3 regions of the Kushneria sp. AK178 genome follow, and region 3 is predicted to be linked to each of the others. Evidence: predicted binding sites of a transcription regulator. Region 3 holds the regulator's gene; each other region holds the start of a gene.
The links. Region 3 encodes FNR, which switches genes on or off when oxygen is low (the NO sensors DNR and NnrR bind a similar motif). Its sites were predicted from a motif close to TTGATNTANATCAA; they were not measured.
Positions count from the first base shown of each region.

Region 1: kdgD (5-dehydro-4-deoxyglucarate dehydratase) is a predicted target of FNR. The motif match lies at 1,390-1,403, and genes of this name have one in related genera.
Region 2: M1D97_RS15405 (OmpW/AlkL family protein) is a predicted target of FNR. The motif match lies at 1,182-1,195, and genes of this name have one in related genera.

Region 1 covers NZ_CP096381.1:2,078,246-2,081,521, forward strand. Annotated here, with positions in the region: gene M1D97_RS09435 (Bug family tripartite tricarboxylate transporter substrate binding protein) at 1-359, opposite strand, end outside; gene kdgD (5-dehydro-4-deoxyglucarate dehydratase) at 424-1,335, opposite strand; gene M1D97_RS09445 (L-talarate/galactarate dehydratase) at 1,453-2,577, opposite strand; gene M1D97_RS09450 (LacI family DNA-binding transcriptional regulator) at 2,738-3,276, opposite strand, start outside.
Region 2 covers NZ_CP096381.1:3,344,319-3,347,594, forward strand. Annotated here, with positions in the region: gene M1D97_RS15400 (M42 family metallopeptidase) at 1-1,072, opposite strand, end outside; gene M1D97_RS15405 (OmpW/AlkL family protein) at 1,317-1,961, shown strand; gene M1D97_RS15410 (C40 family peptidase) at 2,172-2,696, shown strand; gene M1D97_RS15415 (DUF3298 domain-containing protein) at 2,738-3,276, shown strand, end outside.
Region 3 covers NZ_CP096381.1:402,494-405,769, reverse strand. Annotated here, with positions in the region: gene M1D97_RS01855 (carboxymuconolactone decarboxylase family protein) at 1-138, shown strand, start outside; gene hemN (oxygen-independent coproporphyrinogen III oxidase) at 244-1,656, shown strand; gene fnr (fumarate/nitrate reduction transcriptional regulator Fnr) at 1,771-2,514, shown strand; gene M1D97_RS01840 (DUF488 domain-containing protein) at 2,589-2,990, opposite strand; gene M1D97_RS01835 (alpha/beta fold hydrolase) at 3,179-3,276, opposite strand, start outside.

The DNA of each region.
Region 1 (3,276 bases), 1.7 Mb from region 3:
GGCTCGACCAGCACGCGTGCGATGTAATCGAAATCATCCTTCGTGAAGGCGACGTTCCCCAGCCCTTCCAGTGTGAAGGTGGCATTGGTCGGGATGGTAACGGTATAACCATCCGGTTTTGAGGCGATCGCGCGTGAAAATCCCACGGCACCGCCGCCCCCTGAAATGTTGCGTACCACGATCGTGGTGCCCAGTGCCTTTTCCAGTGACGGCTGTAGGGCACGTACCACGTTGTCTGCACCACCGCCGGCCGACCAGGGGACGATAAACTCAACGTTTCTGGACGGGTAATCGGCCGCCATCGCCATGCTGCTGGACAACAGCGTGGCAGCACCCAGAAGACTCATCAGCTTTTTCATGTCATCGATCTCCTCGACTGCCCGGGCCGGTGATCCCGCACGAGCAGACTGCTGTAATAAACGTTTAGCGAACGCGCTCGATCAGGGTCTTGAGCTGCTCAACTTCTTCAACGCTGGGCATGGTCAGCGGCGCACGCACGTTGCCCGCAGGGTGTCCGACCTGTGCGGCCCCGGCCTTGATCAGGCTCACCGCATAGCCACGGCAGGTATCGCGCAGGGCGATGAAGGGGATGAAAAAGTCATTGGTCAGGCGGGCCACGGTGTCGTGGTCGCCGGCACGCAGGGACTTGTAGAAGTGGATGGCCATTTCCGGCACGAAATTGAACACCGCCGAGGAGTAGGTGTTCACGCCGATGGAGAGATAGGCTTCGGCAAAGATTTCGGCGGTCGGTACCCCGCCGATATAGATCAGACGATCGCCAACGGTCTTGATGATGGTGTTGAGCGACTGAATGTCGCCGCGACCGTCCTTGAGACCGATCAGATTGGGGCAGCGGTCGGCCAGCGCTTTCACGGCCGGGGCTTCCAGCGCCCCGTTGGCACGGTTGTAGTAGATGACGTTGATGCTGGTCGAGTTACAGATTTCGGCCGCGTATTCGACGATGCCTTCCTGTGAGCACTCGGTCAGATAGGGCGGCATCAAAAGGATGCCATCGGCACCGGCGGCTTCGGCCGCGGCAGCATGGGCCTTCGCCATGGTGATGCTCTGGCCGGCGCTGGCAATCACGGGAACGCGACCCGCGGTTTCCTCTACGGCGACGCGTACCACTTCCTCGAACTCTTCAAGGCCCAGATTGAAGAACTCGCCCGTCCCGCCGGCGACGAACAGCGTGGAGATCTCGTATTCAAGCAGCCAGGCGATGCGCTGGCGATAGCTGTCGGCGTCGAAGCGGCCGTCGCTGTCGAAATCCGTCACCGGGAAGGAAAGCAGGCCATCGCCTGCAGCACGCGTCACGTCAGATCGTGAAAACATCATAAGGGATCCTCTGGTTTGGCCTGCTCCGCCGCGCGGTGGAGCGTTAAAGCTACTTTGTCATACATCATACTTTTAAAGCCATTATACGAAGGGCATAGTCCGCCCTTCGCACGATGCTCAGGCACCGAAGGTCTGATGAGCCACCGTCCACTGGCGTGCCTGCTCGGTCAGGGTAATGCCAAGGCCCGGGCGGTCCGGCACGATCATGCGGCCATCGCGGGTTTCAAGCGACTCGTTGAACAGCGGCGCCAGCCAGTCGAAATGTTCGACCCACGGCTCGGTGGGATAGGCCGCCGCCAGATGCAGGTGAATTTCCATGGCAAAGTGCGGCGCCAGCTGCAGTCCGGCCTGCGAGGCCATGGTGGCCAGTTTCAGAAACTGGGTAATGCCGCCGATGCGCGGTGCGTCGGGCTGGATAATGTCGGCGCTGCGGTGCTCAATGAGTGTCATGTGTTCGGCAACGCTCGAGAGCATTTCGCCGGTGGCGATCGGCGTGTCCAGCGCCGCGGCCAGGGCGGCATGGCCTTCGGCGTCGTGGGCATCCAGCGGCTCCTCGATCCAGACCAGCTCGTATTTTTCCATGGCGCGGCCAAAGCGCAGGGCACTGGCGCGGTCCCACTGCTGATTGGCGTCCACCATCAGCGGCACATCATCACCGATATGGGCACGCACCGCCGCCACCCGCTCCAGATCGATGCGCATGTCGGGCTGGCCGACCTTGATCTTGATGCCCTTGATACCGCTTTCCAGCGACTGCGTGGCGTTTTTGAGTACCTCGTCGATCGGCGTGTGCAAAAACCCGCCGGAAGTGTTGTAACACTGTACCGAATCGCGGTGTGCGCCGATCAGCTTGGCCAATGGCAGACCGGCCCGTTTGGCCTTGAGATCCCACAATCCGATATCGACCGCCGCGATTGCCTGGGTGGAGACACCGCCCCGCCCCACCGACGCGCCGGCCCAGACCAGTTTCTGCCACAGCTTGTCGATGTCGTTGGGGTCTTCACCGATGATGGCCGGCGCGATTTCACAGGCGTGGGCGTACTGGGCATAGCCGCCGGCGCGCTTGGAGTAGCTGAAACCGATGCCGGTATGGCCGTCCCGCGTTTTGATCTCGGCAAACAGAAAGGAAACTTCGGTCATCGGCTTTTGCCGGCCGGTCAGCACCTTGGCATCGCTGATGGGGGTGGCCAGCGGCAGCAGGACATGGGAGAAGGTAATCGAGGCAATGGCATCAAGGGACATGGGGACTCCGAAGGCACGTGGACCGGCCCGGGCGGGGCTGCGGCCTGATTATGTTAGCGCTATCATTTCGCGGCGGTCAGCGCGTCATGTCAACCGGAACCAAGGTCTAATGCACGCGATACTGCCTGCGCAGGGGCTGTTCAGCGGCCATTGAAGCCCTTTAAGACCGGGGCGCCAGCGTGGTCTGGCGCGGCACGATCTCGAAACCGACATCAAGGACATCACGGGCAGGTGCCGACCTGCCGGCATTAAAGCGCTGCAGCAGATGGGTCGCGGTCAGTCGCCCGATTTCGGCGCCATCGATACGCACCGTGCTCAGCGCCGGCCAGGTCGCCGCGGCAAAGCTCATGTCGCCAAAGCCCATGACCGCCAGCGTCTCCGGAATGGTCATGGCACGGCTCTGCGCCTCGGCAATGACGCCCATCGCCAGGGTATCCGAGCCGCAGACAATCGCTTCGCAGCCGGGCATGTCGGCCAGCACGGCCGCGGCGGCCGTACGTCCGCCGGCCAGACTTGCCGGTATTTCTGCCCAGTGCGTGATAACGGTGATACCAGCGTCCGGATGCGCCTTCTGTTCGGCCGTGATGCGCGCGTTGAAGCCTTCGGCACGCTCATGCGAGCGCGGATCATCGGCCATGACCTGGCCGAAACGCCGATAGCCGCACTCCAGCAGATAGTCGGCCACCGCCTCCCCGACCG
Region 2 (3,276 bases), 530 kb from region 3:
CGGCCTGGATGTTCAACAGCGTGTCGTGGATCAGGCGGATGACGTTTTCGACGTCCTCGCGCTGCACCATTTCGACCGTGGTGTGCATGTAGCGCAGCGGCAGCGAGATCAGCGCCGAGGCCACCCCGGTGTGGCTGTAGGCGAACGAATCGGTGTCGGTGCCGGTGGCGCGTGACTTGGCAACGCGCTGGAAGGGAATGTCGCCCTTCTCGGCCACTTCGAGAATGCGCTCGCGCAGACGGTTCTGCACCGCCGGGGCCCAGGCAATCACCGGGCCGGCGCCCATCTTGTTGCTGCCTTCCTTCTTGGGATCGATCATCGGCGTGTGGGTGTCGTGGGTCACGTCCGTGACGATCGCCACGTCCGGGCGGATGCGCTCGGCGATCATCTGCGCGCCACGCAGGCCCACCTCTTCCTGCACCGAGTTGACGATGTAGAGGCCGAAGTCCAGCGTCTTGCCGCTCTCTTTCAGCAGGCGCGCCACCTCGGCAATCATGAAGCCGCCCATGCGGTTGTCCAGCGCGCGGCAGACGTATTTGTTGCCGTTGAGGATGCTGAAGGTGTCCGGATAGGTGATCACGCAGCCGACGTGCACGCCGAGATTTTCGACCTCTTCCTTGTTGTCACAGCCCACGTCGATAAAGATGTTGTCGGGCTTGGGCGCCTGCTCCTCACTGCCCGGGCTGCGGCGGGTATGGATCGCCGGCCAGCCGAACACGCCCTCGACGATGCCATTTTTCGTATGAATATTGACCCGCTTGGAGGGCGCGATCTGATGGTCGCTGCCGCCGTTGCGGATCACATAGAGCAGCCCTTCGTCGGAGATGTAGTTCACATACCAGCTGATCTCGTCGGCGTGCCCTTCGATGACCACCTTGTAGTCGGCGTCGGGATTGATCACGCCGACCGCGGTGCCGTAGGTGTCGGTGAAGAACTCATCGACCCACGGACGCAGATAGTCCATCCACAGTTTCTGGCCTTCCCACTCATAGCCGGTGGGCGAGGCGTTGTTGAGGTAGCGTTCGAGAAACTCGAGCGACTGGTCGTTCAGAAGGGGGGTGTCGTTGCTCATGGGGTGTCCTGTTCCTGCGATGTTCAGGGATCGATCGATCCGTACGCCCTGACCATGGCGCGAATGGGCGCGCGCGTCCAGCGTACCGAAACAATCCGTCACACCTCTTTTGACATGCGTCAATAAACAAACAGCGTTCGCCGGCACAATGGTTTCACACCATTCAACGGGATCGGGTCAGGTGCTGGCTGCCTGAGGGGAACCCGAATCACACCGAAAAAATCCGTTCAGGGGAACCATGCACATGCGCGCGCTGCCGCTTATTTCCATCGCCGCTCTGGCACTCGGAGCTACCGTGGGCACGGCCCAGGCCGCCGAATCCACCTATGGCCAGGGCGATTTCTTTACCCGCGCCGGTCTTGCCAAGGTGTCACCAAAGGATGACAACGGTGATTACGATTCACTGGGCGTGGACAAGGTCGACGTCAAGGACGGCCGCGGCTTTGCGATCACCTTCGGCTATCGCTTCCTCGACCAGTGGGGCGTGGAGCTTCTGGCCGCGCAGCGCTTCAAGCATGACTTCAACCTGGACAGTGACAACGGCGGCTCGGTCAAGCATCTGCCGCCGACGCTGACGCTGCAGTACTACCCGCTGGGCGGCACCGATGCCCGCGTACAGCCCTACGTCGGCGCCGGCGTCAACTACACGCGCTTTTCGTCGGAAGACGTCAATATTGATGGCGCCAGCATGGACATGGACAGCTCCTGGGGCTGGGCCGGTCAGGTCGGCGTCGATCTGCTGATCAGTGACCACTGGGCCATCAACGCCGCCGCCTGGTATCTCGACATCGACTCCAATGTCACCGCCCGCGCCGGCGGCGAAAGCTACAAGACGCACCTGGATATCGACCCGGTCGTCATCATGAGCGGCATCAGCTACCGCTTCTAACCGGTATGACCCTTTTCGCGTCATCTTCTCGAGTGGCGCAGACCCGACGGTTTCGGCCTGCCGTCGGGTTTTTTTTGCCTGTCACCAGCCCCCTCATCCCGCCATCCCCCGTCCCGAACATGGCGCTGCACGATTTTATGCCGGGTGACTCGAAACGCGGCACCGCTCGCGGTTACTATCGAGACATTTGCTGCCTACCGGAATCCGCCCATGCTCCTGTCCGCCGCCCTTCCCCGCCCCCGAGTGCCGACCAGGTGCCTGCGTGATGCGTCCGTTCTGATCACGCTTTTATGGCTGGCCGGCTGTGCCGGCACCCCTGACATGCAGACCAGTGACATGGCGGGGCCGATCTCCGAGCAGCAGGATCTCTCCATCGAGCGGGTATTGGTGATGAATCACGCCCGTGACGCGCTGGGTACGCCCTACAAGTACGGCGGCACCACACCGGCCGGCATGGACTGCAGTGGCCTGACCCAGGCAAGCCTCATGGCCGCCGGCATCGAGATTCCGCGCACCTCGCAGCAGCAGTTTGACGCGCTCGAGCACATCGACCGCGCCCGCCCGGGGGATCTGATGTTTTTCGGCTCCGGAGGCAGCGTCAGCCACGTCGGCATCTACATGGGCAACAACCGGATGATCCACGCCCCGGGCAGCGGGCGCCAGGTCAGCATGGCCACCCTTGATAACCGCTACTGGCGCAGCCACTATCGCGGCGCAGCGGCGCCGGCGCCCTGAACGACCGTTTTTTCACTCTTCCGTCACGAAAGGGATGTCCCATGATGACCTCGATACGCTATCGCTGGCTGGCCGTACCGGCCCTGTTAATGACGCTTGCCGCCTGCGATCAGACCGCTGACGACCAGAGCGTGGATGACCAGGACAGTGCCCGAAACAACGTCTCCACCACTGCCGACTCAACCGACACGGAGCATCGGCAGGAGGGCCTCTCGCCCACGCTCGTCAACCGCACCATCACGGCACCGGACTGCGAGGGCGACGACTGTGCCAGCGTCGAGATCCGGATGATCGAGTTCGACAGCGCCCCATCGCTCTCCCGCGAGATTGAGCAACGTCTGGTCCGCATGGGCCATCCGGTCAGCGATTCGGGCGTGGATGAAGACGCGCTACCGACCACGGTGGATGCCTACGCCGAGAGCTTTTTCGATCAGAGCGCCCGGGCCAGCGAGGAGACGGACAACCCGAGCCGCTACCATGCCAGCCTCGAGGCACAGGAGGTCAGCCGTCACGACGATCTGCTGATTCTCGAGCTGCAGAGCTACGTCATGACCGGCGGCGCCCACGGCCTGCCGGGGAC
Region 3 (3,276 bases):
GTCGACGCCAGCACCCGCATGATGGCCATCTCCACCTTCTCGCCGCGCGAGCTGGCGGATCTGACGCTGACCATCGAGCTGACCAGTACCATGTCGCGCGTGGCCCGTCACATGGACAACGACGCGCACGTCGGCTGATACCGCAGCTCGGCGCCCCGTGCGGCCATGATTTGACCTGGGTCACACCCCGACCATGACGATGCTCGTAGCATGGCAGGCTCACTGCCTGCTGCGAGCATCGCCATGTTGTCCCCCGCGCCCCGACCCGATCGTTTCGATGCCACGTTTTCTCCGGACGCTGCTCTGCTCGAGCGTCATGACGGTGCCGGTCCACGCTATACCTCCTACCCGCCCGCCACGGCCTTTACCGATCATTTTGGCCCTGAACAGCTGACCCAGGCGCTGTCGCGCAGCAATGCCACCGCACGGGCGCTGTCGCTCTACGTGCATATCCCCTTTTGCCGGCGCATCTGCTTTTACTGCGGCTGCAACCGTATTGCCACTCGCCGTACGGCCGTGGCCGAACCCTATCTGGACCGACTGACCCGCGAGATGGCCCTGATGGCCGAGCATCTCGACGGCGACCGCGTGGTCGAGCAGCTGCACTGGGGCGGCGGCACGCCGACCTTTCTCGATCTGGACCAGATGAGCCGGCTGATGGATCAGCTGGGGGCGCATTTCAGTCTCTCCGGCGCGCGGGAGCGCGACTTTGCCATCGAGATCGACCCCCGCGAGGCCAACATCTATACCCTGCGCCATCTGCAGTCGCTGGGCTTCAACCGGCTGAGTCTGGGCGTTCAGGATCTGGACGCGCGGGTGCAAAAGGCGATCAACCGCGTCCAGCCCCGCGAGCTGAGTGAAAACCTGATCGATGAGGCCCACCGGCTGGGCTTTCGCTCGCTGAACCTGGATCTGATCTACGGTCTGCCGCATCAGAGCGAGGCGAGCTTTGCCGACACCCTGGATCAGGTGATCGACATGGCGCCGGCCCGGCTGTCCGTTTTCAACTATGCCCATCTGCCCGAGCGTTTTCTGCCCCAGCGGCGCATCAACCGTGCCGATCTGCCGGACACGGCCACCCGCCTGGCCATCCAGTGCATGACGGTGGAGAAACTGACGCAGGCGGGCTATGTGCATATCGGCATGGATCACTTTGCCAGACCCGATGACAGCCTGGCCGTGGCGCAGCGCGAGGGAGAACTGCAGCGCAACTTTCAGGGCTATACCACCCACGCCCACTGTGATCTGGTGGGGCTGGGAGTGTCGGCCATCAGCCAGGTCGATGACGTCTATGCCCAGAACACGGCGCAGCTCGAGGGCTGGCAGAACGCCATCGATCGCGGCCGGCCGGCCACCTGTCGCGGCGTACGTCTAAGCGGTGATGATCGCCTGCGCCGCTACGTGATTCATCGCCTGATGTGCGATATGCGGCTGGATTTCGATGCCATCGAAACCGCCTTCGGCATCGATACGTCATACTATTTTGCCGACGTATTCGAAAGGCTTGCCACCTTTCGACGAGACGGCCTCATCGAATATGATAAGCATGCGCTGATGGTGACGCCCATGGGACGACTGCTGATCCGTCAGCTGGCCATGACCTTTGATGCGCATCTGCCGGCCGAATGCCGCCAGCGGTTCTCGCGGATTCTCTAGGCGTACGTTCAGGGCAGGGACCGGCCGGGCAGGGTCCCGGCGCCGGCAACAGGCGGCCACGGCCCCTTTCGGGAGCCTGCCACCTCACACCATGCACAGGAGCCTGTCAGGCCAATGAACACCTCTCATCTTCACCGGACGCGCTGCCAGACCTGCTCTTTGAGTTCGCTGTGTCTGCCGCTGTCCCTGTCACTTGATGATGTTGAGCAGTTCGACACGATCGTGCGCCGACGCTCCCCGCTGACCCGCGGCGAGACCCTTTACATGCAGGGCGAGACGTTTGAAAACGTCTATGCGGTGCGCAGCGGCAGCCTCAAGCAGACCATCATCGAGGCCGACGGCGAGGAGCAGATCACCAGCTTCTACCTGCCCGGCGAGCTGGTCGGCCTGGACAGCATCGACAGCGATACCCATCCGGGCTTTCTCACCGCCCTCGAGCGCACGACGGTGTGTGAAATTCCCTTCAAGCGGCTGGAAAGCCTCTCGGAGCAGCTGCCGGAGCTGCGCCATCAGCTCTATCGCTGCATGAGCCGCGAAATCGTCGATGACCGCCGCCTGATGCGCCTTCTCTCCAGCAAGACCGCCGATGAGCGCCTGGCGAGCTTCTTTCGCAACCTCTCGGTGCGCCTTGACCGCTGCGGCCACAACGCGGTGCGCTTTCGCCTGCCGATGTCGCGCAGCGATATCGGTACCTATCTGGGGCTGGCGATCGAGACCATCAGCCGCGTGCTGGGCCGGTTCCAGCAGCAGGGGCTGCTCAATATCCAGGGGCGCCACGTCGAGATTCTGGACATGGCCGCGCTGGGCGAGCGCGCCGGCATCGTCGCGCCCTGCTGCGGCGAGCGCCAGCACGCCTGATCGTTTGATCGCAGGCTGCCAGCAAAAACGCCCCGACAGGATCGGGGCGTTTTTGATTTGACCTGTCGCCGAGGTCAGCGGGCCTCGGCGACCGCCGCGGGCGCACTGTCGACCTGCTCTTCCCGCAGCATTTCCAGAATCACCTCGCGCAGGATGGGCAGATGCGAGCCTTCCAGGTCGCGCACGGCACTGACCAGCGTCAGCCGGCGCTGACGTGCCTGCGCCAGCAGCGGCTCGAGATCGCCCGGGTTGAGCTCCAGACGATAGCGGCGCTCAAAGGTTTCGCGATCGATTCGCCCGCTTTCCCATGCATGACGCAGACGGCGGGACGGCGCCACGGCGCGATACCATCGCTCGACCGACAGCTCTTCCTCACGCTTGCCGCGCGGCCATACCTGATCCACCAGCCAGCGTGCCCCGTCTTCCCGGGCCGAGTGCTGATAGACGCGTTTGAGGCGAACATCACCAATAAGCATATTACCCCCTGCCTTCATGTTCCCGGCGCTGAATGCCCTTCTTCTTTTGAGGTGTCAGCCCGGCAAGAATACACCGGGTGCCAGGTCGTTTCACGTATCAGGGGCGGCTCGGCACAGTCGCCTGCGATCACGCAGCGTCATGCCCGGCGGCCACGCGGATGACAGCCGGGCCGACGCGGTGCATGGCGTTACTCGTGCCCTGAAGGGTCGTCATGCCATGCCAGAATGGCCGCGAGCACGTCATCGGGATACTCCTCGTGCACCGACAGCCGCCCATGGGGCAGCG